2 regions of the Paenibacillus hexagrammi genome follow, and region 1 is predicted to be linked to the other one. Evidence: riboswitches for the same ligand, from Rfam matches in the RefSeq annotation. Region 1 holds a riboswitch; the other holds the start of a gene.
What was found. Region 1 has a riboswitch for thiamine pyrophosphate ahead of L0M14_RS26030 (ECF transporter S component). Riboswitches for the same ligand answer to the same signal wherever they lie in the genome.
Positions count from the first base shown of each region.

Region 2: it holds a riboswitch for thiamine pyrophosphate, as region 1 does, so the genes downstream of both, L0M14_RS02435 (thiamine phosphate synthase) here and L0M14_RS26030 (ECF transporter S component) in region 1, are expected to answer to the same signal.

Region 1 covers NZ_CP090978.1:5,687,204-5,703,258, forward strand. The annotation lists gene L0M14_RS25980 (sensor histidine kinase) at 1-661, opposite strand, end outside; gene L0M14_RS25985 (LuxR C-terminal-related transcriptional regulator) at 798-1,448, shown strand; gene lepB (signal peptidase I) at 1,496-1,954, opposite strand; gene L0M14_RS25995 (hypothetical protein) at 2,081-2,803, opposite strand; gene L0M14_RS26000 (coiled-coil domain-containing protein) at 2,877-3,659, opposite strand; gene L0M14_RS26005 (hypothetical protein) at 3,781-4,245, opposite strand; gene thrC (threonine synthase) at 4,456-5,853, opposite strand; gene ltrA (group II intron reverse transcriptase/maturase) at 6,063-7,229, opposite strand; gene L0M14_RS26020 (energy-coupling factor transporter transmembrane component T family protein) at 8,331-9,125, opposite strand; gene L0M14_RS26025 (ABC transporter ATP-binding protein) at 9,116-10,483, opposite strand; gene L0M14_RS26030 (ECF transporter S component) at 10,598-11,203, opposite strand; TPP riboswitch at 11,424-11,534, opposite strand; gene L0M14_RS26035 (hypothetical protein) at 11,718-12,866, shown strand; gene L0M14_RS26040 (hypothetical protein) at 13,032-13,553, opposite strand; gene L0M14_RS26045 (methyl-accepting chemotaxis protein) at 13,745-15,421, shown strand; gene L0M14_RS26050 (glycoside hydrolase family 16 protein) at 15,580-16,055, opposite strand, start outside.
Region 2 covers NZ_CP090978.1:531,043-547,097, reverse strand. The annotation lists gene thiO (glycine oxidase ThiO) at 1-1,168, opposite strand, end outside; gene L0M14_RS02435 (thiamine phosphate synthase) at 1,283-1,906, opposite strand; TPP riboswitch at 2,121-2,219, opposite strand; gene L0M14_RS02430 (CheR family methyltransferase) at 2,278-5,886, opposite strand; gene L0M14_RS02425 (cobalamin B12-binding domain-containing protein) at 5,955-6,617, shown strand; gene L0M14_RS02420 (hypothetical protein) at 6,625-7,206, shown strand; gene L0M14_RS02415 (hypothetical protein) at 7,212-7,463, opposite strand; gene L0M14_RS02410 (bile acid:sodium symporter family protein) at 7,688-8,647, shown strand; gene L0M14_RS02405 (YbjN domain-containing protein) at 8,792-9,310, opposite strand; gene L0M14_RS02400 (hypothetical protein) at 9,300-10,967, opposite strand; gene L0M14_RS02395 (eCIS core domain-containing protein) at 11,179-12,267, opposite strand; gene L0M14_RS02390 (PP2C family protein-serine/threonine phosphatase) at 12,472-14,025, opposite strand; gene L0M14_RS02385 (STAS domain-containing protein) at 14,062-14,397, opposite strand; gene L0M14_RS02380 (ATP-binding protein) at 14,410-14,838, opposite strand; gene L0M14_RS02375 (MFS transporter) at 14,860-16,055, opposite strand, start outside.

The DNA of each region.
Region 1 (16,055 bases):
TGTGCGTCCAGCTCTCAGACTTCTCAAATACAGATGAATCATCCATACACAAGAGGATCGTACGGTTACCTAAAATCTCTCGCAACAGCTCCTCCATATACAGAACCTGTCCTCTTCCCTTATCCTTAGAAAGCTTCTCTCTTGAAGCATAGATCAGGTCCAGCTTCCTGAAATGAATCTTCAACCGCCCCGCCCAATACTGCACGGTCCCAACAGCGCCATAAAAGAAAAGTATATAAAAACCGTATTGCAGTTGTTCCTCGATATATGGTAGAACTGCACGATCATATAAGAGCGCCAAAACAATAGGCAGCGCTGCGAGATAGAGCAGCCAAACCGCATGGCAAAAGCGCCAGTCTGCATACTGCTTAATTACCAGTAAACCTATCACAAAGTAACAGAGGAACGGACTCGAGAGCCCCCCTGTCCCCCATAAGAAATAAACAGATAAGCATAGATTCAGTACATTACATAGGCGTGATATTTTGCTATGGGGATTATTGAGATGAAGCAAACCAAATACAAATTGAATAAGCAGGAACATTAATAATAACGCGTCAAGATGCACTCCATTTCTACCGTAGATCAAAAGTCCTAGCAGAAGAGCTGCAAACTGAAAAAGTAAGTACCCAAATAGAGCTTCCCGCTTAAAATATGACATAAAATACCACCACTTCTCAAAAATAAGTAGTCAAAAAGTAATATTTATTATACAATGGAAACTGCAGGAAATTACACCAAGGACTAACGAACTATTGTATATTATCATATTTTTCTCGTTAATGGAGGAAGACGATATGATCAACATGATCATTCTAGATGACCATCCCCTAGTGCGCCAAGGAATTCGCATGGTCGTGGCTGCGGGACATAACTTGAACATCATTGGAGAGGCATCGAGCGCTAACGATGCTTTACAGCTGCTGGATACAACTAAACCGGAACTCGTATTGGTTGATTTAAACTTAGGCAATGATAATGGCCTAGATTTCATACAAGAAGCCAGACGAATGGGGCACCTTTGTAAATATATGATTCTGACTTCTTCCATAACCCGCGGCGAGCTTCAATTGGCACAGTCCCTGCAAGTAGAAGGAATATGTCTGAAAGAAGCACTCCCCGAGGACCTGCTTTATGCAGTTGAGGTAGTCGCCCGTGGACGCAAGTATTACGACCCGGTCTTTATGGATACAATCATGGAGCAAGGCCCAGCCAATATGGAAACAGACCTTTCCGACCTGACACCTAAGGAGCTGGAAGTCTTACTAACCTTAGGTAAGGGCAGATCGAACAAAGAGATCGCAACCGAGCTTTATATCACCGAATTCACCGTTAAAAAGCATGTTAGCCAAATCCTTGCCAAGCTCCATTTAGCAGACCGCACTCAAGCAGCTCTTTATGCTTATTCCAAAGGCCTGGTCCAATTCGAGCTGCAACGCGAGGCCTAATATATGACGAAAGATCCGCGGAAGCCGCCGGATCTTTTTTTACCTACTTATAATTTCAAAGGCTTGGCAATGCGATACATCGGAAATAGGGAAACTGCAGCATAGCCTCTGACTGCACTAATATGAATTTGGCCGATCTGCGGATCCCGGCTATCAAGACTTGCACCTGGCGTACGATTGTCACCGGCTACAAAAATGTAATTATTCTTTATGGTTTGCTCTTCCATATCCTGCGATTTTCCAAACGTATATAGCTCTGGAAGCGGATTATCATTCACAAACACTACCCCGTCGCGGATTGCTATGCGATCACCTTCGACAGCTATCACACGTTTAACGATACTGTAATCCAATCGGCTATCCTTAATAACTACAACATCCCCGTACACAGGCTGGCTGTAAAACAACGGAATTTTATTTAATAGTACAATACTTGAATTTTGAAGTGTGGGATTCATCGAGTTTCCAGATACTCGGGTCAATCCGATCATATTATTAATAAGCATATAGGCTATTCCCAGAAGAACGAAAAACCTGATCCATCCCCATACCTCATTTTTTTCTTAACACCAGGAATTCCATTCTCCAGAGTTGCTTCCGTCATAGTCTGCTCTCCCTCTAAGTGTCATAAACTATTGTTCACCATATACGTCATCGGTCACAGCGGGAACCGTTTCTTCCTGCGTAGTCGGAGCTGTTTCAGAATATTCAGGGGTTCCCACAACAGGCGGCGATGTGATTGCATCCGCTGGTTTGCTGTCTTCAGCAGAAGCCGGATCCTGGGAAGGCTCGGCTGCACTGTTATCCTGAGATGGTGCCGGACCTGGAGGCACAGCTGCACCGCTATCTTGTGCAGGTCCCGCCGGTATGGCTCCAGGAGCTTGTCCCACCGTTACAGGAGTAGCAGGTGTAAACACAACAGCCGGAGGTACATATGTAGCAGCCAACGAATCCATAGCAGCTTTAGCGCTATTCTCAATTAACAAAAGCTTTTCCTCGATTTGTTGACGATCAACTTCTGTCTTTACATCCATTTTATCTACAAGCTCTTGCGCATATTGCTGAATCGCTTGGATGCGGAGCTGCTTCTGTTCTTCTGTAAATCCTTCCAGTTCTTGAGAGGATCTATTAAGTCGTTGCTGCAGTTCTTTCTTTAACATGTTTTTTTGCTTTTCTGTTTCGGACTTCATGGACTCGTCTAAGCTTTGTAAAATAATCTCCGTCTTCTTGTTGAACCAAGCATTCAAAGAAGCAGCAATATCTACATCTGCGTAAGAAACACTTGTTGTAGCAGCAACTATAGCGGTTAAAGAAACAAATCCAGCAACGATTTTTCTTTTTGACTTAAGATTCATAAATTTACCCTCCCTCATCCTTAATTAAAATAAGCTAGAAGGTCCGAGAGGACCTTCTATTAGATTTAACATCTTACCACAAACGTGTCCCGTCGATATCGTTTACAATGTTATCCAAATCTTTTAGAGCTTTATCTTCAAGAGACTTACCTTGATTTGTAATGGCATCTTTGTTTTGTTTTTCAAGATCATCAGCAAGCTTTTGAAGTTCAGCCTTCTTATCAATAACTTGTTTATCCAGGTTTGCCTTAATTTCAGTATCAGCAGTTTCTCTTTCTTTTTGAAGAAGATCTTTCAGTTCACCTTTTGTTTCTTCAATTTTCTTGTTTAAATCTTGAACTGCTTGAGTCTGAGCCGTAGCAACCGTTGTGTTCAGACCATTCAAGGAAGCAGCACCTTGCGCGGGAACATCTTTCTTAATGTTTGCTGTTCCAGTATCAGCAATCCCTTTAACAATACCGTTATTAATACCATTAGAAAACGCTACCGCTGAATCATACTCACCAGGCATATATGATTTTATGTCCTTTGACTTACTGTCCAATTGACTTGCGTATTGATCAACACTTTTTGTAATATTTCCAGTTACTCGGCTTGTCTCTGTGTCACCAGTTACTTTAACATTTGTTACAGCATTGCTGTCAATCGCAGCAGAATCTGATTTGAATTGAGCAGATTGATTTTTAACATAACCAGCCACATCACCGGCTATTAGACCTTTAGTAATTGTGGAAGCAGCAATATACCAATTTTGAAGTTGTCCTCCTGCATCTTTAGCTGCAAAAGCTGTCCCCATTCCTGCTACTAAACCTGTCGCAATAACACCAACTGCAATTTTGCTTTTCAAAGATTTCATTGTCGATCATTCTCCTTTAGATTTTTATATGTTTGAACTGTGTTCACGAGAAGTGAACCCATTAATCCCAAAACTGACTAATCCGCACAAGCCCTTTTCACGTAAAACCTCTTCAAAAAATTTACTGAACCATACTTGATGTCATCTCTTTAATCGACTTGTCAACCGTTTGATCAAGTTCAATATCGAACTGCTCACTAGTTTCTTTGACATATCGTTCAAATTGATTTTTGGCAGATTGAATTTTAAGTTGCTTACTCGCTTGTTCGATTTGGGCTTGATAGGAAGCATTGACTGTCTGAATACTACCTATCACTTGCATACCAGCTTCAAATTCAACCTTCTTCAATTTTCCATTTGTTCGTGAAATCATATCTTGAATAGCATCTTTCAGTTCCTTTACAGAATGGTTGGATTGCTGACGAATCAAGATACCTTTCGCACTGCTTATAGAATCATGAAGTTGTGCTTGATACCAGTTCTGCAGAACGTTCCCTGCGTCTGAGTACGCATATGCGGTACTCATGGTATAGAGTGTTGAAATCATCAATGAAGCGACAGCAACTTTACATTTCAGACGGTTCATTGTGTTCTCTCTACCTCCTCCACGCAACTCCCGCTTACAAAACCTAGTATACCTTCCGATACGTTTTGTGACATTGCCCCTTAGAGTAATCTTTGGCTGCTCCTATTGAGGGGGTTATGGTATACTTTCGTACCAGTCGCTCCCCCTCGGAAGCAGCACATACCAAAAAAGGTGCCCTGCCATCACTGGCAGAGCACCTTTTTTGCTTCTTTATCCAATCGTATAAAACTTCTCCAGCCGCTCCACGATCTCTTTTTCCGAATCGTCTACGACGGTTTGGTACTGAGGTTTATCCATTAATGCGGCGATTTGTTCCGGGAAGGTTTGCTCGATATCGCATTTTTCAATGGACTCGTTAAACTTCGCCGGATGAGCCGTTGCAAGCGTCACGCACACTTCGTCTTGCGGATTACGCTTCTCGTAAGCCGCGACACCGCAGGCGGTATGCGGGTCGAGCAAGTAGTCATTGTTCTTGTAGTAGCTGCTGATGGTTTGCAGGCACTCATCCCCGCTAACACCATGAGCCGCGAAGTCCTGCTGGACTTGGCCAAGCAGCTCCTCGCTGATGCGAATTTCGCCTTCAGCTTTAAACTGCGCCATATAGGAAGCAACCTTCTCCGCGTCTTCTCCAACCAGATAGTACAGGTAACGTTCAAAATTACTCGCCACCTGAATATCCATGGAAGGGCTGTAAGTGCTGACGAATTGTCCTGGCTTATAGACACCCTCTTGAATGAAGCGTTCCAGGATGTTGTTTTCGTTGGTTGCCAGGATCAGTTTGCCGACCGGCAATCCCATTCTTTTCGCTAAGTAGCCTGCAAAAATATCGCCAAAATTACCTGTTGGCACACTGAAGTTCACAGTTTGTGCGCTTGAAGCTCCAGCAACCTTGAAGTAAGCGTAGAAGTAATACACCGTCTGAGCCAAAATCCGCACAAAGTTGATCGAGTTGATGGCACGGAGGTGATATTTATTCTTGAACTCCACATCAGCAAACAGATCTTTAATAATTCTTTGGCAGTCGTCAAAGGTTCCCTTGACCGAAAGGTTGAGGACGTTCTCGTCATTGACAGTCGTCATTTGCAGCTCTTGCACTTTACTGACCTTCTGGTGAGGGTGCAGGATACAAATGCGGATGCCTTCCTTGCCTCTGACGCCTTCGATTGCCGAAGCGCCGGTGTCTCCGGATGTCGCACCCAGAATATGAATGATCGTATTCTTCTTCTTGGACACGTAGGAATACAGGTTGCCAAGGAACTGCAGCGCGATATCTTTAAAAGCAAACGTCGGGCCGTGGAACAGCTCCATCACGTGCATATTGTCCGTCACTTTGCGAACTGGAGTAACCTCGGGGTCACGGAAGGTCGCATAGCTGTCGCGAATCAGACTTTTCAAATCATCCTGAGGAATTTCATCGTTTGTGTAGAGCGAGAACACCTCATAGGCTAATTCCTGATAAGTCATGGAAGCCATTTGCTGCAATTTATCCTGCGGAATTTGCGGGATTTGCGCCGGAATCAAGAGTCCCCCGTCATCCGCCAGTCCCATCAACACGGTGTCGATGAACCCGATTTTTTCTACTTTGCCTCTAGTGCTTATAAACTCCATAGTCATCCCCTCATATGCATATTGAACCTATTATAACAGAAAAATGAAATCATCTCCGCAAAAGTAGAGTAAGACGGGGGATTACTCCCCCGGACTCCTCATCAAACCGTGCATGCGGATTTCCCGCACACGGCTTTCCTTCGTCAGTTCCCCATCTTCAGGAGTGAGTCGTCTTCACCCGTCACCGGATTGCAAATTTCACTGCTGAATTAGAAACGTGTGGTGAGTAAGTTTGTTAGAAATACCATCCCTGCTTCTTCCAATACTTTGTTTGGAATAAGCCGGTTTGAAACCGTAGACTTCTTTTTCCGCATAAAAGCTCGCACTCTCATGCGTGTCCATTCGTCTAGGCGTTGAAACTTTTTCTTTACGTTCCCAATCCCAAAATAGTTACCAAACCCGCGTGACACTTCATTTAGCTTCTTCATCATTTCGTTAAGGTTGTTACCTTGCTGCCTTCGGGTGATCTTGTGGACTTTCTCTTTGTACTTCTTCACTTTTGCGTCCGGCAAGATGAGATATTCTTTCCAGAAGTCAAATCCTAGAAAACGGAATCCTTCATCGAATTGCACCACTTTCGTTTTCTCTGGATGCATTCTCAGCTGAAGTTCCCCTTCTAAGATGGTTTTTGCCGTTTGGTATGCTTCTTCTGCTCGCTCCTTTGTTTTGCAAAGAATAACTGCATCATCTGCATATCTGACCACAGCAAACCCCTTCTCCTTCATACTCCAGTCGAAATGATTCAGATATAGATTCGCAAGTAATGGACTGATGACCCCGCCTTGTGGGGACCCGACTAACGTTTCATGGAACTGATCATCTTCCATGACTCCTGCGGTGAGCCATCCGCGAATGAGCGTCAGCACTTTACCGTCGGTTATTCGTTCACGAACCTTTTCCATCAGCAGTTCATGCGGAATTTCATCGAAAAAGGATATAATGTCGAGGTCTACCACATAGTCGTATCCGCCGCGCTTTGCTCGTCGAATCGTGTTTATTGCTTGATGCGCAGAGTATCCAGGTCGGAAGCCAAAGCTGTAGTAGTAGAAGTCTTGCTCAAAGATCGGCTCGATGATTTGACGTACAGCCTGCTGGCATACGCGATCTCGGATTGTGGGAATGCCTAACGGTCTTAACTTCCCGTTTTCCTTCTCGATGAAATGTCGCCTGACAGGGTCGGGTTTGTACCGATCTTGTTGCAGTAGCCTTTGGATTTCCTTTAGGTTGATGCCTATGTTCTTCTCGAACATACCAATGCTTACCCCATCAATTCCGCCACTTCCTTGATTCTTCTTTACTGCCAGCCAGGCTTCATTCAGATTGTCCATTTGATATATTTTGTCGATCAGGGAGTAGTATCGTCGTTTCGGTTTCATTGGTGTTTCACCACCTTTACCTGCTACTCACCAAGCTGATCTTGTTCGCGCTACAGATGATCGATTCCTTACTCGTTCTACCTCATGCAACCGCGTGTTAGAAAAAATTTTTTTTTCAATCGCTCCTGTTGCCTGAGGTGTACTCAGGTCGCCAGTTTGCCTCTATCCCCAAGCGCTATCTCGCTCTCGGCGGGACGCACCCTCTTGGTCATACCCTCTCTGGTTTAAGGCGCTTACGATCTCCACTCACTTGAACTCACAGTCTTTGACGAAGCACGTTCCCTTTGCCTCTGTCTTCCCTCTTTTGAAGTGGAAGCAGGTTATGCGACTAAGAATATTTTTTTCCCCACGCGCATACTCATCCGAGTTTTCCCCTCTAGACTGTTACCAGCTTTCATCGGCTCAGACTTATTCGCTACTACGGAACGATCCGCCATCTCGCAGTTCATCGATTTGGCTTTCCCCTTAGGGTTATACCTTGCCTACCTCACACGCGTTTGCGCAGAGGAAACTACGAGACTTCCCTCAGTTATCTGCACATTCTGTTCCATCCATCCTGACCCTAATCACGTAGATGAGCCTTGCAGGTCATATCCCTTTCGCGCTTTCCTGCAAGATATGCCTATGGCATAGATTTCCCCGTTTTTCCGGCGGGTCATCCAACATCTCCGCCACCTCTGGTTCACCGCATTCCGGGCTGGACTTTGCCTGCAGGCCCTTCGGATTCCCCCTCGCGAGAGACACCCTGCCAATCCTTCTCCTACTGGAGTTAGGACTTCTGCTTCGGCTACGGCACTTTAAAGGGTAAAGTTACCGAGTGGATTTGAACCACTTAGATTGTGCGACTGTGAGGCGCACGAAAAAGCCGATTCAGAGGAATCGGGGGAGAATGTTGATCAAGTTGGATCCATTACGAGCTTCAGTAGATTTTCTCCGAGTGCTGTTGACATTTTGTTATTGGATTGAAATAAGAGCCTTCTAAGGTGATAACAAAACTGTCAAAGGCACCCGCTACGCTTCTCCGAAAACTACGGAGCTCTTCATTCCAGTTAATCAACAGTCTCTCCAATTCAAATGAATCGGGCCTTCTTCTTCCGAGCATCAGCGAACGTCCGTAATTGCGGTGAAAGGCAGGACATGGCCGCATAGATACGAAAGTGTAAGCAGCAGTGCGATACTGAGCGCGTACCAGATATCGACCGGCGAATACCGGATATGGTAATAGTAAGTGCGCTGCTTGCCGACCGAGAAGCGTTTGGCTTCCATCGCAACGGCTGTCCGGTGGGCACGCCTGATGCTTTGGGCAAGCAAAGGGATCGAGTACATACGGAGCGTTGTGTACCAGCTGGTCAGAAGATTGCGCTTCTTACGGCCGCGGACTTTGAGCGCATGTCGCAAGGTTTGGAACTCTTCTATTAGAGTTGGAATCATCCGCAAAGCAGCCAGAAAGCTGTATGCATATTTAGGCGGAACCTTCCATTGCTGCATTAGCGAATAAAATAGGGCAACGGGCCGCGTCGTCAGACTGAACAAAAGACCAACAGATGCTACCTGCAGAGCACGAAAGCCCAGATGAATCCCCCGAAAGAAACTCTCCTCCGTAACATGAATGATGCCATATCGGAACCAGGTTGTCGTTCCCTCTCCGAACATCATCATGCCGGTAGCCGACGAGATAAAGATGAGCAGGAACGGTGACGTATAAAGCAGAATCCGCTTCATAGGATGGCCAGTTAGCAGCAGCAGGCACAGAATCGTCCCAGCCGTTAGGTACATCATGACATTAACATTGTGCGTAAACAAAACCATGGCAAACAAAGCAACGGAGGCAAGGAGCTTTACGCCGGGGTTCACCCGGTGCAGCCACGTTTCACGAAATGCAAAGCTCAGTTGCATAGCAGCACCTCCCCCTTCTCACTTTGCTCGAATTGCTCCAAGTATTGACCGGGAGTCAAGTCGGATACTTGGCCGCGCTGAACTTGCCACACCCGGTCCGCGAATCGCTGAATGATATGATGGTCATGCGTCACCATCATGATGGAGGTTCCTTCTTGCCTTAACTCCTCTAGCATCTCCAGCATATGAAACGTATTACGGGCATCCAGCCCGAAAGTAGGCTCGTCAAGAAGTAGGATGCGCTGCTTACGCACAAGAGCGGAGGCGACGCTTAGCCTGCGTTTTTGTCCCATAGAGAGTTGAAAGGGATGCCTGCTTCGGAGCTCAACCAGCTGATACTTTCGAAGCAGCTCTTCGACCTGCCCCTCTTGCCCCTCCTCCAAGGAATAGGCGATTTCCTCCTCTACCGACCCGGTCACGAATTGAAACTCCGGATTTTGAAATACAAAAGCGACGTGATCGGCGATGTCTGCTACTTTTTTACCACGGACTCCGGCAATCTCGCAAATGCCCTTCGTAGGAACAAGCCGCATCATGCCTAGGAGCAGTGAGCTTTTGCCTGCACCGTTATGTCCGGCAACGGCAACCCACTCCCTTGATCCAACGGTCAGCATGCCGGTCTCCAGCTTCACCTCGCCGCCGCGCAGCGCTTGAAAGCCGTCGAGAGTGATGAGCACCTCACGTTCGGAAGAAGGTGCAGCCGCTTCCTTGCAAATGTCTCCACGTTCCGTATCGTAATCCTCCCAAACTCCAGGATACCAAATGCCAAAGTCAATGAGTTCCTTCTTATAGGAAGCGAATACCGCTGCAGGCTCGCCATCCGCAAGGATTTCGCCATTTGACGTCAAAACAATAACCCGGTCGATCAGATCGAGAATGCCGTGTATCTTATGCTCGACGATGAGCAGCGTTTTGCCTTCGCTTGTTGCCCGAATGGTTTCCCACACCTGCTGCGTCCCTTCTTCATCCAGAAGCGCAGTCGGTTCGTCCAGGAAGAGCACTTCCGGCTCCAAGGCGAGGACGCTTGCAATAGCCAACCGCTGCTTCATCCCCTGCGATAAATTTTGAATCGGGGTGTGGATGTCTTCGAATTGAAGCCCGACCAGCTCCAGATAGTGCCGAATGAGTGCAGGCATTTGCTCGCGCGGCACTTGCATATTTTCCAAAACAAAGGCAATCTCTTCATCGACATAGGGCATGCAGAACTGCGTATCCGGGTCCTGAAATACATAGCCCCAGCGCTCCGGGGTACGGAGTTCCTCGGCTTTCATCGGGATCTCAATCACACTCGGCACCATCCCGCTCAGCACTTGCAGCAGTGTCGATTTACCACAGCCGCTTGGTCCGAGCAGAAGCACTTTTTCACCTGGTCTGAACGAAAAGGAAACCCCCTTGAATAACAGGGGGCGTCGTCTCCGGGATATTTGAGCCGCAAATCAGTCACGGCTGCTGCAACACGGGGGTTATAGTTGTCATACGATTACCTCAATTGATCGTAGTCTTTTTTGCGATGCAGGGCGAATGGCATTCAGAACGCCGGTGCGCTCGATAGCAGCCGCCAGGTAGTAGGCGATAAAGCCGGAAATCACGATACTTCCAATCAGTCGGAACCCGATGAACAAGCAGTAGTTCCAGAAGGTCATGGATTCAATGTATCCATAGTAAGCGTCAACGAATAAAGACAATATCGCGGAACCGATCGATGCAAGAACCACAACACCAACACTCGTTTTACGATAAAGGAATAATGCAAATATAAGTTCAGCGCCCAGGCCTTGCAGCAGTCCATAAACAAGTGTGGAAATTCCCCACTCCCCGCCAAAAAAAGTCTCAATCGTTGCAGCCGCAACCTCCGCCAAAACGGCTACCCACGGCTTGCGAATAACCAAAAATGCAAATGTTGCCGCGATGAACCACATTCCATAGCTCAGCTGCTCGGCGTGTAGACCAAGCGGTTGAATGATGTCATACATCGGCCCCCATATTTTATAAATAACTCCGAATACTGCAGCAATCACAATGGTAACCAGAATATCGGTCAGCTTTAAAGACTTGGATACAGCTTGTGAATTAGCCATCCTTCATCAACTTCCTTTCTTCCCCTTAGTATGTATAGATGTACACCTCAGCAAACACAAAAAAGCCCGCCGGGCATGCGGCAGGCATACATACCGCGCAAAAACAATCACGGCATCTACTCGTTGGCATTCCCAGGGATTCAATAGACAAAATAAAACCACCTATTGAATGGATCCGTAGGCGGTTGTTAGGTCTATAAGTGAATGGAAAAACACAAACACTTGTAGTTCATCATTTCTCTGCGCAGGCATTATCCTGATCAGATTAAACGGTCAGCGGCACACGCCCGCACTCTCAGCCTGACTTCATCAAGCTCCCGGATCGGCTATTCAGTTGTTTGCTATTGTGACTATATCACCAGAGATATGGAAATGCAATGATTTTTATTTCCACACTCAGCCGTTCCTCAGGAAGCTCTCATGGTTTCTTAAGTTCATACTCAGGGGAAATTCAGGAAAGGGGGCTAATATAAGTCTTGTAAACAACAACTCAACTAAAAAGGTGGTAATCATAATGAAAGCAATCAACAAAAAAATCCTAGCAGGCACAATCGCAGCATCCTTCGTACTTGGCGTTGGCTTCGTTGGTTCTTTACATAATCAAGCCTTCGCAGCAACAGACAGCACCAGCACTACTGCACAAACGCAAAAGACAGCAAAAAACGGCAGTTCATTCGGAGGCTTTGGAAACCATGGAGACCGTGGAGGACGTATGGGTGGCAGCAACCAAGGCGCTCCTGCCGGCAAAGGAATGGGCGGTATGCACGGCGGCAACCTACTAAAAGAAGCGGCTACAATTCTAGGCACAGATGAGAGCTCGCTCCAAACCTCGCTGCAAGGAGGCCAAACACTGTTGGATCTCGCGACAGCGGCAGGCCTGAGCGAAGATGATTTCGTGGCGAAGCTAGTTGCTGCAGAAACGACTTCCATTAACGCGCAGGTAACAGCAGGTACACTGACTCAGGACCAAGCGGATAAGCTTACTGCTGACCTAGCGACTCGCATCAAAAATCAGGTGGAGAATAAAGGCTTTGCCGGGAAAAATGGCGGATTCTCAGGTGCACCCGGCGCCTCTGGCGGCAAAGGAATGGGCGGCAGGAGCGGTGGCAATCTTTTGAAAGAAGCGGCTACCATCCTGGGTACTGATGAGAGCACACTTCAAACTTCACTGCAAGGCGGCCAATCACTGCTAGATCTCGCAACGGCAGCAGGCTTGAGTGAGGATGACTTCTTGGCGAAGCTCACAGCCGCAGAAACGGCTTCCATTAATGAGCAAGTCACGGCGGGTACACTAACACAAACTCAAGCTGATCAAATGATTTCTGATCTGTCCACTCGCCTGAAGCAGCGTATTGAAAACGCAGGAATTCAAGGAGGAAAAGACGGTCAGGGTCATGGAGGCAAAGGCTTTGGTTTTGGCGGATTTGAATCTCTAACAACGATTCTGGGCATTACACAGGATGAGCTCAAGACACAACTTGACGCCGGTAAATCGGTCGCTGAGGTTGCTTCCGCGCAAGGTATCAGCGAAGATGACTTGATCAGCAAGTTGAAGGACAGCATGAACGATAAGCTGAAGCAGTTTGTAGAAGATAAGCATCAGAAGCCTGCTGCTCCTGCTTCGGGCGCGGAAACCGGCGATAGCACAGCAGCAGTAAACTAGCAGCGCAACAGTGAACGAATAGCGCAGCTGTGAATGAATAGAAACGAAGCACCGTTCTTCTTCCGTTCCGGGAGAGAGCGGTGCTTTTTTTGTTTTCAATATTGAGCAGCGTTTCGTAAGAAAGTAGCAGAGTTTGTTGATAAAGCAGTGTTCACCTCTTGACTACTACTTCACATGGAAATCGCCATAATCAATGAGCATGATCCTATCATTTCTTTTCTTATATCGGATATTATGCCATCTGGGTTCTTTATTTTTCATATTGATGATATCGCCCGCTTCGATATCCAGCTTTTTAAATTCTTTATACAATTGGTATACCTTGCGCCTGTTCTCTGCGGTATCTGCAAGCATCCTACCGAACTTTTTCATGACAATCCATCCCTCTCCATACTCTTTGATCTCGGCCAAGTTTTGTTTGAGAGGCAATGGTACCCTTTCATAGATATCCGTTTCTTTTTGGCAGGATACAATGCCTTGTCTAATAATAGCGACCTTCAGAATGTAGCCGTTGCCAAGGTCATACACAATGCGGCGTGATCCACATCCAACTTCCTCAAAGGGCAGGTTCAATCCAGTCTTAGCGGCCTCTCTTTTATTCGCGGGGGCACTGTCTCTCCGCTTTATTTTTTTGATCCATTTATGAATGACAGACCGATATTCAGATTTTAAAATTGTATCAGTCATACGATCACCCTTTTATTCTTCCATTAACATATCATATGCAAATATGATCAAAGGGTATGGATGTTTGCAAATGGACGATACTACTATTTTGCTAATCTCTGAATTCAGCCGACTTTCAGTTTGCATTCATTTCTCTTTCAGCTTACGGCTATATACTGAGGTCATGAAAGATTTGGCAGGAGGAGCCCAACATGACCATTCGCAAAAAATTACTTACAGGCATTTCTGCAATTATGCTTTTGTTCGTCCTTACGATAGCCAGTACGACATTCTTGCAGATCAGGCTAGCGGATCTCACGAAGACAATGATTGCCAATAAGGACAAGCTGACCGACATCGAAAAGCTGCATTATCTGGCCCGCACCATTGACGACCGTGCCGCCAGGTACTTGCTCAGCAGCGACCAGGAATCCCTAACTGGATATGAAAATTCCCTTCAAGTCATGACAGATCAGCTCCAAACGATTCAAAATCAGGACCACGATGATACTGAATTACAAGCCATTAACGAATTTCAAGATAATTGGAAACAGTACTTAGCCAACAATGATGCCACCTTCGCTCTTCATAAGCAGGGTTCGATTGAAAAGGCACAATCCGCGTTCATTCAAAATCCCCTGGACAGCGTACTTGATCCTTTAATTACATACCGCTCCCAAATTACCGACAAGGTGGCGGACGAACAGCAAGAGCTCGATGCTAAGAATCAACTAGTCGCTACAATCAGTCCGATCATTACGGTCACAGCCATTCTGCTCGGCATCACTTTGGCACTCATGATTGCTAAAGGCATAGCCCGCCCGATTCAGCTTGTCTCCCGCCAGTTAAAAGAAATTGCCGAGGGTGAAGCCGACCTGACCAAAACCATCACGGTCCGCTCCAAGGATGAAGTGGGGGACCTGGCTGCATACTTCAACCAAATGCTCGGAAATCTGCGCAGCATGATTGAGCAAATCGGGGATTCGGCCGTTCACGTCTCAGCCTCCTCGGAACAGCTCAACAACGCTTCGGCGCAAGGACGGAAGAGCAGCGAACGAATGCACCACATTTTGTATGCTGTTGCGCAAGTTTCCCATAAGCAGGTTAGCGATCTGCGAAATAATCAAACGACCATTCATGAAATCTCTACGGGCATTCAGCAAGTTGCCGAGCACGTGCAGGAGGTCTCGCAAGCATCCACACAATCTTCTCAGTTTGCAGCCTCCGGGCATCATGCCATTCAGACAGCTGGCATTCAAATGAAATCAATCCAGCACTCCATTCGGGATTTATCCGATGTCATGCATGTATTCGCGAATCGTTCCAAAGAAATCGAACAAATCATCGCCGTAATTACAGAGATTGCCGCACAAACGAATTTGCTCGCGCTGAACGCTTCCATCGAAGCGGCTCGGGCAGGTGAACACGGCCGTGGATTTACTGTCGTAGCCAATGAGGTGAAGAAACTGGCCGATCAATCCAGTGGATCTGCCGGCCAAATTACACGGCTTGTCCGAGCCATTCAGAACGATACGGTATCGGCTCTACACTCCATGGAAACTAGCATGCACGAAGTCGCTGCGGGCGAAGCTATCCTTGCCGAGGCCGGACTTGCCTTCGGCTCCATTCAGCAATCGGTTGACGGCGTTGCATCCCAGGTGGAAGAGGTATCAGCTGCCGTGGAGCAAATTGCGGCCAGCTCACAGGAAATCGTCAACTCCATGTCACAGCTCGCACAAGTGTCGCTAGAATCCGCAGCGGATACCCAGTCGATCAGCGCATCCTCGGAATTCCAGGTGCGTTCCATGGATGAAATTTCGCAATCCGCTGCTGCCTTGTCTCAAATGTCCGAGCAGCTCCGCCGCATGGTACAGCGTTTTCGAGTATGATCCGACAGCTGGCAGCTCGCAACTCCACAAAGCAGTCACCGATACGTTCGCTCCATATAGCAGCCGAATCCTATGACTTGAAAATAAAGTCGTTACCATTATCAAGCGCTTCCCCGGCATCCTAAGCGGGAAGCGCTTTTTACCGTCTGCAGCCTGTATCATACCCTCTGATAGCAGCGAATATAGTCGATTACAAACTCAGTGGGATATTCAGGCTTTGCTGTTGATCCGCTCTCTTGCGGCGGGATCTCATATAGGTTCAGCATAAGCTGCATCGGGTACTGCGGAGATTGCTTAGAGCTATGGATGAGTTGGTTATCCAAATAAAATTCGACTCCATTCTCCGTCCAATCCACAGCGTACAGATGAAACTGGGTAGGGTCTATGGAAAAGGGCTTTTCGAAGAACTCATCTTGAATAGTGGGATCACCAAAAGGATGGATACCGAACCCTATGAGGCATCGATCCTCAGCAACATTCCAGCCTTTTAGCTCAAAAGGGCATATTTCAGCTGAACGATCAGGCTGATCCTCAAAGCCTATCATCCACAACGCACAGACATTATTGGGATTGCTTAATCCTTTGGCGCGAATTTCAAAATAACCGTACTGCTGAATAAATAGCTGTTCAGTTG
Region 2 (16,055 bases), 1.4 Mb from region 1:
CATGCCTCGACTCCGCTCCGTCTCGACCGCCCGAGCCTCCGAGTATCGTCTCTTTTTGCGCTGCTTGCTCATCACTGCTAAAAATCTCCGCGCCGCTGCCTCCTGAAACCAGGTCTGCCATCACCCGTCCAGTGATCGGGCTAAGCAAAATACCATTGCGGTAATGGCCTGTCGCCGCATAAAGCCCTTCGATCCCGGGTATGGCACCTATGTAGGGCAAGCCATCCGCTGTCTGCGGGCGGAGACCGGTCCATGCTTTTTCCCATTCCGCTTCAGCAATGGACGGCACCAGCCCTGCCGCTCGTTCCATCAACTGAGCTAAGCCGGCTACCGTCACTTTGCGGTCATAGCTGCCCGGTACCATCGTCGCCCCAACAACCAGACGGCCGCCCGCCTTCGGCACGATGTAGCAGCCATGCGTGAATAGTGTTTTACGCAGCCGAGGACTTCGTTCCAGCACGGAAAAACACTCTCCCTTAACGGGATACATCGGCAGTTCCACTCCGATCCCGGATAATAGCTGACTGCTCCACGTTCCGGCAGCAACAATAACCTGATTACCATAGATCGGACCGTCAGAGGTCATGACACCGAGTACTTTCTCTCCCTCTGTAAGAAGGCCCAGCACCTGCATGTATTCTCGAAGCTCCACTCCCCGAATCGACGCCGCCTTAGCCAGCGCCTGCCCTAAAAGCGGTGCATCCACTTGACCGTCATCCGGAAGATATAGGGCGCCAAGCAAGTCTTCGCCTAGCTGAGGCTCTAATTGAGCCGCTTCCTTTGCTGAGAGCCACTCAGCTCTCGCTCTAACGCTGCTATGTAATCGCTCGCGCCGGATCAGCTCATGACGCTGCTCATCGTTAAGCGCTATGTGGAGCAGCCCCTCTCGGTTCAAGCCCATATCGATGCCGGTGACCTCCTTCAGTTCCTCGGAGAGGCGCGGGAATAAACTCCGGCTGATTCTCGACCATTGAAACAATGGGCCTACATCCTCCATTTCGGATTGCGCCCCCAGCATTCCTGCGGCAGCTTGCGTTGCCTCTTGCCCAATTCGCCCTCGCTCGAGCAGGATGACACGCTGCCCTTTCTTCGCCAGCTCATAGGCGATGGAGCAGCCAATCACACCACCGCCGACGACAATGACTTCATGCATTTGTTTGTTGTACATACCTCGGTTCCCCCTTCATGAAGACCAGTCCCTGTTCTTCCATCACGTCCGTTCTTTCGTCATCGCTCGAAGCTCCTTTTCCTGCCCTCAGTGCCAGCAATCGCATGACGATGGTCAATCACATGCATCACTTCTCCCCAGCACTGCGGCAAAGCGCTGTACCGCATCCACTGGATTCTTTGCCTCCATAATTCCACTCATCACAGCGACCCCTGCAGCACCAGCGGTCAAAACCTCACCAACCCGCTCCGGCTGAATCCCTCCAATGGCAATGACTGGAGCCGTGCAACCGGCAGCCGTTTCACGCAAAGCCTCAAGCCCTCTTGGGGCTAAGCCTTGTTTGGAACTTGTGCTGTAGATGTGTCCGAACAGGACATAATCCGCCCCTTCTACAGCTCTGCTTCTTGCTTCCTCCGGACTATGTACCGAGCAGCCCACACGTTTCAGCCTCGGAGCATACGAACGTACAATTGAACTCAACTCCGAGTCTCCTGGCAGATGCACACCGCCTAATCTCATTTCCGACACCAACGATGGATGTCCGTTGAGATACAGCTTTTCGGGAGGTACGCCTGCATCTAGAAGACGCTGTATCCCCTGTGTGATATCCTCGATGTTCCGCTTCTTCTCCCGAATGTGGAGAGCTGTCACATAAGGCCAGATATGGGCGACAATGGAGGTCACCGTGTCCCAGTCCTGCCCGCCAGTTGTAATGACATGCAGCTCATAACCAGACATACCTTCTCACCTCCCAGCCAAAAATTCATAAGAATAACTTATTTCGTTATCTAAGGTCGATAGAGGGCTCACTAGCTCACTAAGAAGCCTAGCGGACGCCTTTTACAGGTTTGTATCCAATGTTAGAAGTTTTTTTCAAGCAAACAAAAAAACCACTTCTCCTAAGAAAAGTGGTTGTCGTTACGCTGCACTTACACATTCATATGCTGCTCCGATTCGAAAACGTCCACTTTCCTCCGCTGGTATGACCCAGTTCAGGTTCAAAGGGTTCAGATGACTCTGTCTCAGCCTTTCGGCGCCCCTAGGGATTGGTTCTTATATACAATTGTTACTAATCATATCACGACAATAGCAGATTGAAAATAGGTTTATTAGGCCTGGGCGTGCAGCGGCAATACAATCGTCACGGTAGTACCGACGCCTTGCTTACTGGCATATGCGATTGTGCCCATATGGTTTTCGATGATTTTATAGCTGACCATAAGTCCTAGTCCGGTTCCTTTTTCCTTCGTTGAGTAGAATGGCTCACCCAGCTTAGGAAGCTTGTCCTCCGGAATACCTGTGCCACTATCCACCACCGTAACTGTCACTCGCTCATCCTGTTCCTTACGAATGTTCACGTTGATGATGCCGCCGGATGGCATGGCCTCAATAGCATTTTTCAAAATATTAATAAAAACCTGCTTGATCTGGTTCTCCACACAATTGACTAAACAGCCGGAGCCTTCAAACTGAATCTCAACACTGTTCATAATCGCCTGCGTGTCAAGCAGCATAATGACGTCTTTCATAATGTCTTCAATAAATTTCGGTGAATATTCCAGCAACTGAGGCTTGGCCAGTACCAGCAGCTCGCTGACAATCTCTTCGATTCGGTTGAGCTCATCCGACATGACCCGGATATAGCTGTCGTTATGCTTGCCTGATGTCAGCAGCTTCGTAAAGCCCTTCAGAGCCGTTAACGGATTGCGAATCTCGTGAGCAATACCAGCTGCCAGCTGCCCTACAGCAGATAGCATCTCGGACTTCCGAAGCAGCTCCTCTGTCGTTCGTTTATCCGTAATATCCTCGGCAACCTTCAGATAATGAACCGTCTTTCCTTTCTTGTTCTTGATCGGTACAATCCGTACCGCTTCCCAGAACACTTCCCCGTTCTTCTTCCTGCTTTCCAGTTCTCCCGTCCATGTATGTCCGGAAGTAACCGTATCCCATATTTCCCTGTACTGGGGATGACCCTCACTTTCCCATGTATTGAGAAACCGCAGGTTCCGGCCCATGACATCTTCCAGCACAAACCCGGTTAATGAAGTAAAGTACGGGTTGACGTACTCGATGCGGCCTTCCAGATCGGCGATAATAGAGATGCTCGGGCTTTGCTCCACCGCATAGGAGAGCTTAACCAATTCAGTATTCGCTAATTTCAGTTCTGTGATTTCAACAAATGTCAGTACAATCCCGCTGATGAAGTTATCCGCTGTCCGGTAGGGCAGGATCCGCATGCTGTACCATTTGCCGGAATTGCTCTGAACCTCTTTTTCAACAGGCGTCAATGTCTTGAGCACCTTCTTGGATTCCTTGACCAAATTCTCGTATTTAAAATTATGCGAAATATGACTGATCGGACGGCCGTAGTCCACATCCAGCAGGTTAATTTCCTTGGTAATAGCAGGTGTAAATCTACGAATACACATGTTCTTATCCAAAAAAATCGTACCGATTTTCGTGCTGACCAGAAAGTTGTTCATGTCATTATTGAGCTCAGTCAATTCCTGAATCTTGTATTGGTATTCCGTATTTACCGTTACCAGCTCTTCATTGACCGATTGAAGCTCTTCGTTCGTGCTTTGCAGCTCCTCGTTCGCCGCGACAAGCTCTTCATTCGTTGCTTGAAGCTCCTCATTCGAGGTTTCCAGTTCCTCTACCGTTGCCTGCAGCGTTTCTTCGGCTCTTTGGAGCTCCATCTCCAGCTCAATCACACGCTGGTTCACATTGCTGGATACGTCAAAATGCTCCTCCGCCACAATCACGGTATCTTCCCGCTTCTGGGCCCTCTCAAACGTGACTAAAGCCAGCTTCTCAAACTCCTTGTTCTTCATAGAGAACGGCTTCACCGTCAAATTGATGAATTCACCATCCTCTTTCTCACGAAGCCTTAGCGATTTATAAATGATGGGCCTTTTTTCTCTCCGCACTTTTTGGAAGGCAGTTGCAATCGCAACCGATAGATGAGGCTCGACCATTTTGTACAGATTCCAGCTAGGTCTGCCCTTCGACAGTGACAGGAACGGGTTGATATCTCCGCTTAAATGGATGATGTCATTATTCTCATCAATGACGATACTGGGCGGCATATGCTCGTCGACAAACGTCGAGTACACATCGTCCGGCCGCTTTATGCTAGGCTCATCAAGTAGATGCGGGTATGGTTTGGGATTTTGCCGGTAATTGGATCTAACCGTTCGCGGCTCTGAAGAGGCAACTTCCATATTGCCTGTATACACCACATCTTTCATTCGTTTGTGCTGAAAAATATTCCACCTACGGTCAATCGAATCGAACTGATTGGTGAGTCTTCCGATGCTTTCGCTTGGTCCCAGAAAGAGTACGCCTTTGGAGTTCAGCACGAAATGGAACATTGACAGCACTTTCCGCTGCATTTCCGGCGTGAGATAGATCAGCATATTTCGGCACGTAATGAGATCCAAATTGCTGAATGGAGGATCCTTCGTAATATTATGCGGTGCGAATACGATCATTTTACGGAGCTCTTTATTGATTCTGTAAGTATCATCGTCCTTCGTAAAGTAACGGCTGCGTAAATCGGCAGGCATGTTCTTCACAGCACTTTCCGGATAGATCCCCGTGCTAGCATATTCGATAGAATCTTTATCCAGATCGGTTGCAAAAATTTTAATCGAATACAGCTCGTCCATCTGCATCATATATTCTTTCAACAGAATAGCCAGTGAATATGCTTCTTCTCCTGTCGAACAACCCGCAATCCAAACCCGAATCTCCAGATCCTGTTTTTTCTCTTCAAAAATTGCCGGCAGCACCTTGTCCCGAATAATAGCGAACGCTTCTTCATCACGAAAGAACTGGGTGACCCCAATCAGTAAATCTTTGCGCAAGGCCGTCTGCTCCGAATGATTTTGCCTCAAGAACTCCGTATATTCCGGCAAATTATGCATGTTGCTAAGCACCATACGTCTCTCGATACGGCGAAAGACGCTGTTTCTCTTATAGTAATTAAAATCGATCCCACTGGACTGCTTGATCATGTCGAAAATTTGCTTAATATATAAATCCGTTTGATTGGTGGAAGTAAAATCGACGGGAATGTGCTGCGACATCGACGAGCTTTGGCTGATTTCTAGCAGCTTCTGCGCCATTTCTTCCGGCGGCATCACAGCATCCACAAAACCGGTCAACCTAGCGCTGACAGGCATGCCGTCGAACTTAGCCGTCGTATCGTCCTGGACCAAGACAAGGCCCCCTGCATCCTTAATTGCAGCAATACCTTTAGAACCGTCACTGCCGGTTCCCGATAAAATGACGCCTATGGCTTGGCTCCCACAATCTTTAGCCAATGAATGAAAAAACATATCGATCGGCATGTTCAGCCCTGAGTTTGGCACCAGATCCGCAAGTTGCAGCTTACCATCATTCAATGTCATCGTCTTATTCGGCGGAATCAAGTAGATGCAATTCTCATGAATCTTCATCTGATCTTCTGCTACAAGAATCTCCATGGATGTATGTCCCGCTAGCAACTCTGCCATAAAGCTTTTATAATGGGGAGACAAATGCTGTATGACAACGAAGGACATGCCGCTAGAAGGATGCATATGATCAAAGAACTGCTCGAGGGCTTCCAAACCGCCCGCCGAAGCGCCGATACCAACGACGTAATGTCGATGACTGCTTGTAGTTACGCCTGGAACCCTATGATCCTGCAGGCTATCATTATTAGTTGTCACAGCAATTATCTCCTTTTATAGCTCGGCTTGAGCTTTTACACAAATCATAAATTGAAGGTGGAGCACACATGTTTTACTCAGCCTCTGAACAACTGTCTGAGCTTCTGCTTACGGGAAATCATCAAGAAATGTGGCGACTGCTGCGGCAGCATGTCGATGCCGGAAAGAACAGCTTATATATTTATGATTCCTTACTTACTTCCTCGATGAGGCATGTCGGCTACTTATGGGAGCAAAATCTCATTTCAGTAGCGGACGAGCATTTAGCATCCATTCTTTGCAATCTTGCAATCGCTAACTACAAGGTGCTAATCGGAGGGACTTCCAAAATCCGACAAAAACGAGCTATGTTCCTATGTGTGGAAGGTGAACAGCACGAGCTCGGCGTTAAAATGATTTCTTCCTATTTCGAAGAATTCGATTGGGACGCCCGGTGCTTTGGACCTAATCTACCACTTGAATACGCTATGTCTGCTGCCATGAATTGGAAGCCCCAAGTCATCGGTATTTCTGTTGCCTTAGCCTATCACGTTCCGCAATTGCGAGAATACATTCATGCTTTAGAGAATCTCTCGCATAAACCTATGATCATGGTTGGGGGACGCGCGGCAAGTGTGCTTGACTTAAAACCTTATGTATCAGAGAAGACCGTTATCTTTAAAGACCTATACGAGCTGCACAGCTGGCTCGAAGCTAACTCCACGCAACAATTACGGCAAACATGGGGGTGACCTGTATATGAATGATGCTTACTATCTTCCGGTCCCATATATGAAAATTGAACGTTCATTCCGAATTATCGAGCAGTCGCATGCCGCAACGGAGCGATTCGCGCAGACGAGCAGCTTGCTAGAATTAGTAGACATAGGAAGCAAGGAGAAGGCTGCACAATTCCTGCAGCCTTCTTACTCTAATATGCAGATTGAGCTTAACTTCATGACATTGCAGGAGCGTTGCTCCTTGTTTGAGGTCTACCAACGGTGGGAGGACGAGAAAACTGCCCATCTCTTACTCGTTGAGAAACAACCGCATTTGCAAAATATCGAGTATGCGGTTCATGAGCTGAGAGAACAAATCTCACGTATCGAAAAGCCCGCCGTTCACAGACCTGAGCTCGGCCTCGTAAACACGCTTTCGCAGCGTCAAGCATCGGCACAAATGGACAATAGAATGGCCATCAAAGAAGCGCTTCATGCTCTGGACACTGTTAAAGAGCTTGTGATGATTCTGCGTCCCAGCCTATTGGAAGCCGGCAAGGATCTATATGTCAATCTTATCATAGATCATTTACATCAAGCTATGGAATCGCTGGGAAAATAAAATTTTCACGAATTTGTCATCCAGTTGTATTGATAGATTTCATCCAGATTCAAATTAGAGATGAAAGACTGCATGTCTCGGATATGCTGCATCTTCTCTCTTAGCAAATTCATCTTTTCTCTATTCAAGCATAGCTGCTGTTTGGAAATCTCAATCCTTTCCATGTTCAAGTTCAGTTGATTCATTAATCGCTCATGTTTTTGAGAAATAATTTGAATTCTTGAATGAACATATTGAGACTGATTTCTATCCATCATCTTGCTCTTCCACCTTTAATCATAATATTGATGAAGCTACTTGGTGTTGATCATACTAAATGTTGAACAAAAAGAGTGTCGAAACAGCATTGTCGAAAAAAATTATGACGACTTATGCTTTGATTTCATCTATCTGGTAATCTATATGCCAAAACTGCTACTGTTAAAGATAGCAAAGCAGTCACAAGGAAGCAAATGTTACTTTAGGAAGGAAGTCCTGTTTTATGCTAGCGCAGCTCAACAAAAAGCTCGAAAAAATACTGCCCTTAATCACACCTGTCAGTGTCTTTATCGGCGTCCTGCTAGGCAGCCATTTATCAGCTTATACGTTTCTGTCTCCATGGTTATTTGCTTTCATGACATTCTCGGGCAGCATCGGCTCCAGTTTCAAGGAGTTTGTAAAGGTGATCACTCAGCCGCTGCCGCTGGTGATGACACTCATCATCCTGCACGTGCTGATGCCTCTGCTGGCGCTTGGCGTCGGACATGTCGTATATGTGGGTGACTCCTTCACGATTACGGGACTTCTGCTTGCTGCGGCAATCCCGACCGGCATTACCAGCTTCGTCTGGGTAGCCATCTACCGCGGAAACACGGTCCTTACTCTTTCCATTATCCTTGTTGATACGGTGTTGTCTCCGTTTGTCGTACCCTTCACGCTATCAGCGTTCATCGGGGCAAAGGTCGAAATGGATACATGGGGCATGATGCAAGGCTTATTCCTCATGATTGTGCTGCCTTCACTTGCAGGTATGCTGCTTAATCAATGGACGAAGGGTACGATTAAAGAGCAGTGGGGACCTCGACTCGGGCCCTTCTCCAAAATAACAATGGGCGTTGTGGTGGCCATCAATGGAGCCGTCGTTTCGCCTTACTTGCGAAATCTAAACAGCAAAGTAATCGGCATGGCCGCCATTGTACTTCTGCTTGCGTTCTTCGGTTATATGCTCGGATGGCTGCTTGCCGTACTCTTGCGTTGGGACCGTGATACCACAGTGGCCTTAACCTTCAACGGCGGTATGCGGAATATTAGCGCAGGAGCCGTTCTTGCCGTTACTTATTTTCCAGCGCCTGTAGCTATCCCCGTCGTGCTCGGCATGCTGTTCCAGCAGTCTCTCGCCTCCTTGTTCGGTTATTTGCTCGGGAAGCGGTACGGCTCCCGGGAATCGGAAGCTCTCGCGTAACGTCGCAAACAGAACTAGCAGCTTCACTCTTAAGGACAACTTCCTCAGCGTGGAACTTAGCCTGAAGCTGTACAAAAGGACCATTCTCTCCCACTTCTTCCTGGGTAGAATGGTCCTTTGTATTCAATCTAGATGCTTGCAGGACTACCGAAGCGATTGGATCACCTGATCCGCGCTTGCTTCTCCCGACGCAGCAAGCTCTACAGGATCTGCAAACATGTCGCACATATAAATGAACATACTCAAAATTTCCAGAATCTCGTCGGCTACCAGCCCATTGGCTGCGGAGATACTGTAGACGTACCTATAATGCAGCTCGTTTTGCTCATTGACGCCAAAATGTCCGATGGGCAGTCTCGTATTTACTTCCAGCATAACCGAGCTTACGGCTTCCCTGTGCCCCTCTTTCAAATGAAACGGCAGTGTGCTGTAAACTTGCAGCAGCTGAATCGCCTGGATGTCCTCTTCATCCAAGGGCAAGAAGCTTAGATGCAGGAAACGGTCTCTGCCTTTCTTATCCTCCTGGAATCCGGCCATCAGCACATGGATGGGGATGGCTTCCGATTTTTCAAGCAGATTGGTGGCTAGTCCCGCCTCCTCCAGTATATCTTTCAAAACGCCGAGCTGCGCCAAATGTCGCGCATGAGCTGTTTCAGGCAGCATATGCCCGCCTCCTATTCCCTTTTCGCCATAGCCTCAACCAGGCTTTTTTCAGTTTATCAGGATCATTCTTCACTTTCTCAAGCTCGAATAAACTTACTCCCGCAGCATTTACAAATTGATGCGCTTGCTGATACTGCTTCACGACCTCCGGTTTGGAAGCATCCAATTGAGGTAAAGCTCTGATCATATCCATCAGCTGCTGCGCATCCGCCCCACGCTTCTCATTCTTCTTCTCGGTTGACTTCTCCGCATTAAATACAGCTTTCGTAAGCCCCCAGGCACCCGGCTTAGCCGCCCGGTCTCTTCCCATCTGCTTCAGTGTCCGAACCGCCGGCATCGCCGCTCCTACACCCGCAGCAACAATCTTCAGCGGTGTTCCCACTTGAGCGCCTACGCCCGTAAGCGTAGCAACATCTCCAGCGATCTTGGTCAGCTCAATTCCAATCTGCAGACTGGCCCGATCCGTGCGTTTGACATTGATGGCTTTCATTTCTCGAGCCAGCTCGTACTGGGTGATCTCTTGAAGCTCGGTTTCCGCTGCCGAATCTCCTTGACTCTTACGCAGCTCCAAATCCCGTTTGTGGGCCGCCAGCTTGGTCTGGTCTACGCCTGCATTTCCTCCGAACCACCGCTTCGCTTTGATAAAGCCTTTGCTTGCGTGCTTTTCCTTGAAGCTGCGCTTGAGAACTGTCATCGCCGAGCGGTTCAGCCCGGCCTTTATGGCATCTACGGTCTTGAGCGCAATCTTCACTCCGCTGACCGCTATGCTCACGCCCGGGATCACCGTAGTCAGCGCTGCCGTGGACGTTTCCATAATTTCCATGATACTCTTCGCCGCTTTCAGCGCAGACTGCGCCGACTCGATCGCATTGCCGATAATTTCAATAATGCCTTTAGCCGTGTCCGCCTTGCTAAGGCCTCCGTCTTCCGAAAATTTGCTGTACATATCATAAATGCCTTTTACAGCCAATACCGCGCTCTTCACGCCCGAAATCGCATCGCCGACGGAGCCTGTGTAGTCGCTCGCCACGGATGATTTCCCAACTCCGTCCAGACTGCCGCTCGATTTGGCGGCTTTATCAACCAGACCCGTTCCGCCGCTAACAGTCTTCCCTGCGCCATCGACGATACTCGCTCCTTGTGCCGCATAATTCCAATTCTTATTATGTACCGTTCGGTCCGTGTCTTCCGACACCGATAACGTTTCTTTGATCGAGCTGATGATTTGGAGAATTCCGCCTGCCATGTCTGCTGTATTGCCAACAGCGCCTATCGAGGCCGCCTTGTGTCCCACGCTCTCTTCGCCGCTTTTATCATAAGCATCCTTCAAGTCGTCTGCAGGCTTGCCAAAGCTCTCGCTAACGGTATCTGAAGCGATCGATAGTCCCTCAACGGTATCGGAATCCTCCTCCTGTGCCGGCGGCGGGGTGGGATTCCTCTGCACTTGGGCTTGAGCGGAGCGAGGAAGCGCCATAAATTGCGCAGCATAGGCCTGTACAGCCCGGTTCCCCAAGGTTCGCTGCATTTGAATCAACATCTGTGCGTGCGAGTGGCTCGAGCCGGCTGAATGTGTGCTGGTTGATGCAAGCTGTGAGGGGCCTGCGAGCCCCTTGCCTGCTGCTGATTCTTTCCGATGAATCCGTTGAAATTGTGCCATTGGGTCGCGCTCCATTCTAGATGTTCATACAACGACTTCGCCATCCAACTAGTTTCTCATCCCACTCCCTCAAAAGTGTAAAGTCCTTAGTGAAGGGGCTCGGTTATCGAGCAGCTGATGCCGAGCTAAAGGAACTAAAGAAAGGCAGCGGGCGTATCTCCAGATCTCCCACTGCCTTTGTATATCACCCGCGCTGAGATGCGCTGCGTTTCTAGCTGCCGCCCCGCTGCTGAATCACGTGTGTCAGTTCATGCCCGAGCAGCTCTTGCCCCTCGCGGCTGTCCGGATTGTAATTGCCTGCTCGAAAGAATATATCGCTGCCCGTGGCAAAAGCTTCGGCTCCAAGTGATTCCGTCAATTGGCTAGCCTTGCCACCCGTGTGAATGTTCACGCCGCTAAAGTCAGCCCCGAACGCCGACTCCATCTTCGCCTGGATCTGACCGTCCATCTTGCTGCCGCTTCCTTGCATCGACTTAATATCCGATTCAATATCCGGCGCGGCATCAAAGCCTTCGCCCGATGACTTCATCTGCAGCGGCTCCTCTTCCTCACCGCCCATCCGCTGAATTCCTCCAGCCTCCGGCTTCATCTGCAGCGCTTCTTCTTCGGACTCCGCTCCTTCTGCTTCCATCCGCTGAATCGCTCCAGCCTCCGGCTTCATCTGCAGCGCTTCTTCTTCGGACTCCGCTCCCTCTGCTTCCATCCGCTGAATCGCTCCAACCTCCGGCTTCATCTGCAGCGCTTCTTCTTCGGACTCCGCTCCTTCTGCTTCCATCCGCTGAATCGCTCCAGCCTCCGGCTTCATCTGCAGCTCTTCTTCCTCGGACTCCGCTCCTTCTGCTCCCATCCGCTGAATCGCTCCAACCTCCGGCTTCATCTGCAGCTCTTCTTCCTCGGACTCCGCTCCTTCTGCTCCCATCCGCTGAATCGCTCCAACCTCCGGCTTCATCTGCAGCGCTTCTTCTTCGGACTCCGCTCCTTCTGCTTCCATCCGCTGGACGGAAGACGGAGCACCTACGGCAGCTTCACCCGCTGAAATCTGATCCGCAACTTGCTTACCGACGCGGTCAGCCTCCTGCTCATAGGCATCGCCAACAGGACCTACCGTGAGCTTCGTCTGGATCGCCGACTGCGAGTTCATAAGCTGACCTACCGCACGGTTGCCCATAGTCCTTTGCATACTCGATACTTCTGTTTCATTGCTCGAGCTTTTGGCTAAGCTCGAATTCACCGGCGCGGCATTCGCGGATCGCATAATTGACTCCTGCTGCCTGCTTGTTTTCGCATGATGAATCGGCATCATAACCCTCCCTGAGGCTCTCCATCAAGACCTCCGTGTTGTGCTACTGAAGGATTCCAGATGGCGCTCTTCCTAACTGTACCGCTCTCAACTCAGAACATTCACACTCCATTTCCCAACTGTGCGAATCTTCCGTCTATAAGTAAATATATCATAATTGCGTTGGTTTGAACCGCTTATTTGTGCTCAAAATCTTTGAAACTATTAGATCGGCAATTTCCTATGAACATGCAGGACGGCGATATCATCCGATTGCTGTGCTCCGCTTGTAAAGAGGTCCACATCATCCAAAATACGTTTTAGCAAATCCGGCTCAGTAGGCGTCTCTGAGTCCACGGAACGAACCGTATCCACCAGTACGTTCCGTAAGCGCTCCATGCCATATTGATGTTGGTCTGGGTCCTCCGCTTCCGAGATACCGTCGGTATACAGCACAAGTCGATCACCGGGCTCTAACCAAGCCTCATTGTCACTGTAGATCATCTCTTCAAGCACGGCGAGCGGAAGTCCTTTCTTGCCCCTGAGAGATTCTACCTCGCCGCTGCCTCGAACCATATACGGTGTACAATGGCCGCCATCGCTATAAACGAACTTTCCTGTTCCGGTATGAAGCACCCCGCAGCAGATCGTCGCGAACATACTGGAGTCATCTTTGTACAATTCCCTATTTACTTCCGTAAGCAGCTGCGCCGGCGTCATACTTAACGTCATTTTCCCCTTTATCAGCGTCATAATCACGCTCATGAACAGGGCGGCCGGAATTCCTTTATCGGACACATCACCTAATGCAAAAAACAGCCGATCCTGACCCAATTCAAAATAATCGAAGAAATCTCCGCCAACTTCTTTGGCCGGACGAATAACTGCGCCTATTTCAACGGAGCTCCCTAAATGAGCGGCGCTGCCTGAAGCACCTCTAGAAGCTTCATTTGATGCTTCTTTCGATGCTTCTTTCGTACCTTCCCCAAAAGCTTCTTCAAATTCACTGCCCGGTACTTCTACCGAGGCAATCCCTAAGGAATCTCCGGCCGCAGCCGCAGCACTAACTACAAGACTTCCCCGGGGGAGAAAGCTCATCTGGATATCTCTGGCGATGCGGAGCTCGCTCTCCATCTTCTCTTTGGCTGCCGTCGTTGTCTTGAGAGCAATCATCGACTTTTCGAGCGCATCATACAGCATGGCGTTCTCCAGCGAGATGGCGATCGGCGCAGCAATCGACTCCAAGAGCAGCAAATCCCGGTCGGTAAAATGCAGCCCGCTTCGTTTATTGAGCACCTGAAGCACACCGATAATGTCTCCTTTGCTGACCAGCGGGACGCATAGCATATTGCGCGTAGGATAGTCCACCCGCTTAGCTACCTTCGAAGACCAACGCTCATCGGAAGCCGCATCGTCAATCTTGACCGATTGGCCGGTCTGGGCAACCCAGCCTGCGATGCCTTCCCCGATTTTCAAACGAATCTCCCGCACTTCCTCGCCCTTCTCACCCAAAGCCAGATCGAAGTATAATTCGCCGCGCTCCCGGTCAACGAGAATAACAGAGGAGGCTTCCGCCTCCATAAGCCGCGAGGTCGTCTCCATGATCTTGCCCAGCAAGTCCTGTTTACGCAGGGTGGAGTTCATTTCCAAGCTGACCTCAAAGAGCTGCAGCGTTCTGTTAAGCTCTTTGTCAGCGCTTCTCCGAAGCCGCTCACTTCTCAGCCACAAACCACTCACACAAGCCGCTATCAACAGCAGCGCTACAGGTAACCAATCCATCCTGTATGCCACCTCCCAACCCTTGCTAGGAAGCGCCTACTGTACGGCATACAGCGCATCCGCTTCACTCTCATATACCGAGAAAATCGCACTAAAGCCCGACATATCGAATACATCCTTGACGCCTTCCGTCATCCTGGCCAAGGCCAGTTTACCTTGTATGACCTTGATCATCTTTGCGGCAACCAACAGGCTCCGCAGTCCTGCACTGCTTACGTAATGAAGTCCGTGGAGATCAAACACAAAGCGCCGATGTCCCTTTTCCACCAATTGCATAAAATAAGATTCCAGATCAGATGCATAATTCGCATCCAAACGTCCGTTAATCATTAATAGCACAGCATCCCCATGAAGCTGCTCAGATATTTCCATTTGTATTCCACCTTAATTCGGCAGCTGCCGCAGTTTCTTCATCGTCAGTACATTTCTAGATTCAACACGTTCGTATACAATCTGATCCATCACTTGCCGGACAAAATGAATACCCAACCCGCCAATGCCTCGCTGCTCGATACCAAGCTCCAGATCAGGGGCATCGCGTAGCAGTGGGTTAAACGGAATGCCGGAATCGGTGATTCGAAGCTCCCAGCCTTCATCCATACGGACAACGTCAATCTGTATCAAGCTATCCGCTGATCCCAGCTCAGCAAATCCGTACAAAATCGTGTTCGTCACTAATTCGTCAAGAGCCAGCTGCATTTGATAGGAGGCGCGGTCATCGATCTCCCAATCTGAAGATAGCTTCCCCATGAAAGCTTCTAGACGCTTAAGCTCCTCTATTTGATTGCTCAGGATGATCGATACATGGTTCATAATGGTCCTCCTTGGAACAAGTTATGCCATTCGAAGCAGCATGTTCTCCAAAAGCCTGACCCTTGCACTGGAAGCGTGCAGCAGCCCAATTCCGATCTCTGGGTACAGACGTACCAGCCGCGAAAGACTTTCCCCCTGCAGTGAAAGGACTCTCACCTCGTCAAATATAGCTTGCGCGGTAATGGAGGATGGCGCGCCGTCGAGCACGGTATTCTCCCCGAACGACTGCTTGGGTCCAAGAACGCCGATCGTCCCGGCTTCTCCCTCGCCAGTCTCGCTGCTGAGCTCTACATGACCTTCAACGATCAGGTACATCTTGGAATTCGTTTGACCCCGCCGCAGCAAGTACGTCAAATCAGGGTGAACTTCCTCCGTCGCGATGCCGGCAATGATACCAAGCTCATCTACCGATAAATCGGCAAACAGCGCGACTTGCTTCAAAAAGATGACTTTATCGAGCATCGATAAAAACTTACGCTCTTCTTTCATCTGTCCACTCTCCCATTGATCTAGTGCATACCTGGCAATTTCCCTCAGCCAATCATCGGACCATAGCTTCGCAGTCTCCAAAACATCCTTAGGATCTAATAAAGCAGCTCGCTCATTGCCGGGCTGCTGCTTTAGCAGCTCCAGAAGCGCTGCGGCTAACCGGCGGTCTCCTAAGCCTTCTGCGAGAACTTCAAGGCCGTTCTCACGAACCTCCTCGTTCTCATCCTGCACAGCCTCCCGCAGAGAAGCTGCCACATGCTCATCAGCCAGACGCGCCATTACCGACCAAGCGCCGTCTACTAAAGCATGGTGAAGCTCCTGGCAGCGCTGCTCGGCAAGCTCAGCCAAGCCTTCCATGCCTAGCTCCTGCAGTGCTGCAGGGAGCGCCTTCTCCGCACTCGATGCAAGCATTCGGGCTACACATAGCTCGACCAGCTCGCTTCGCACCTTCACTTCGTCCAAAAGCTTGGAAAGAGCCGTAACTGCCGCGTTCCATATATATGGATTCGAATGTGCCGCATGCTCAAGCAGAAGCGGCAGGCCTTGCTGACCCATCTCGATCAAGGCCTCCAGAATCGACTTGCGCAGCTCCTGATCCGCAAGAGGATACATGGCCAGAAGCTGCGGCACAGCATCCGCAAGCTGCAACCTTCCAATGCAGTGCGCTGCGGCTACTTTCACAGCCGGGCGGTGATCATCCAGCAGGGAGAGCACCCATGCCGCATACG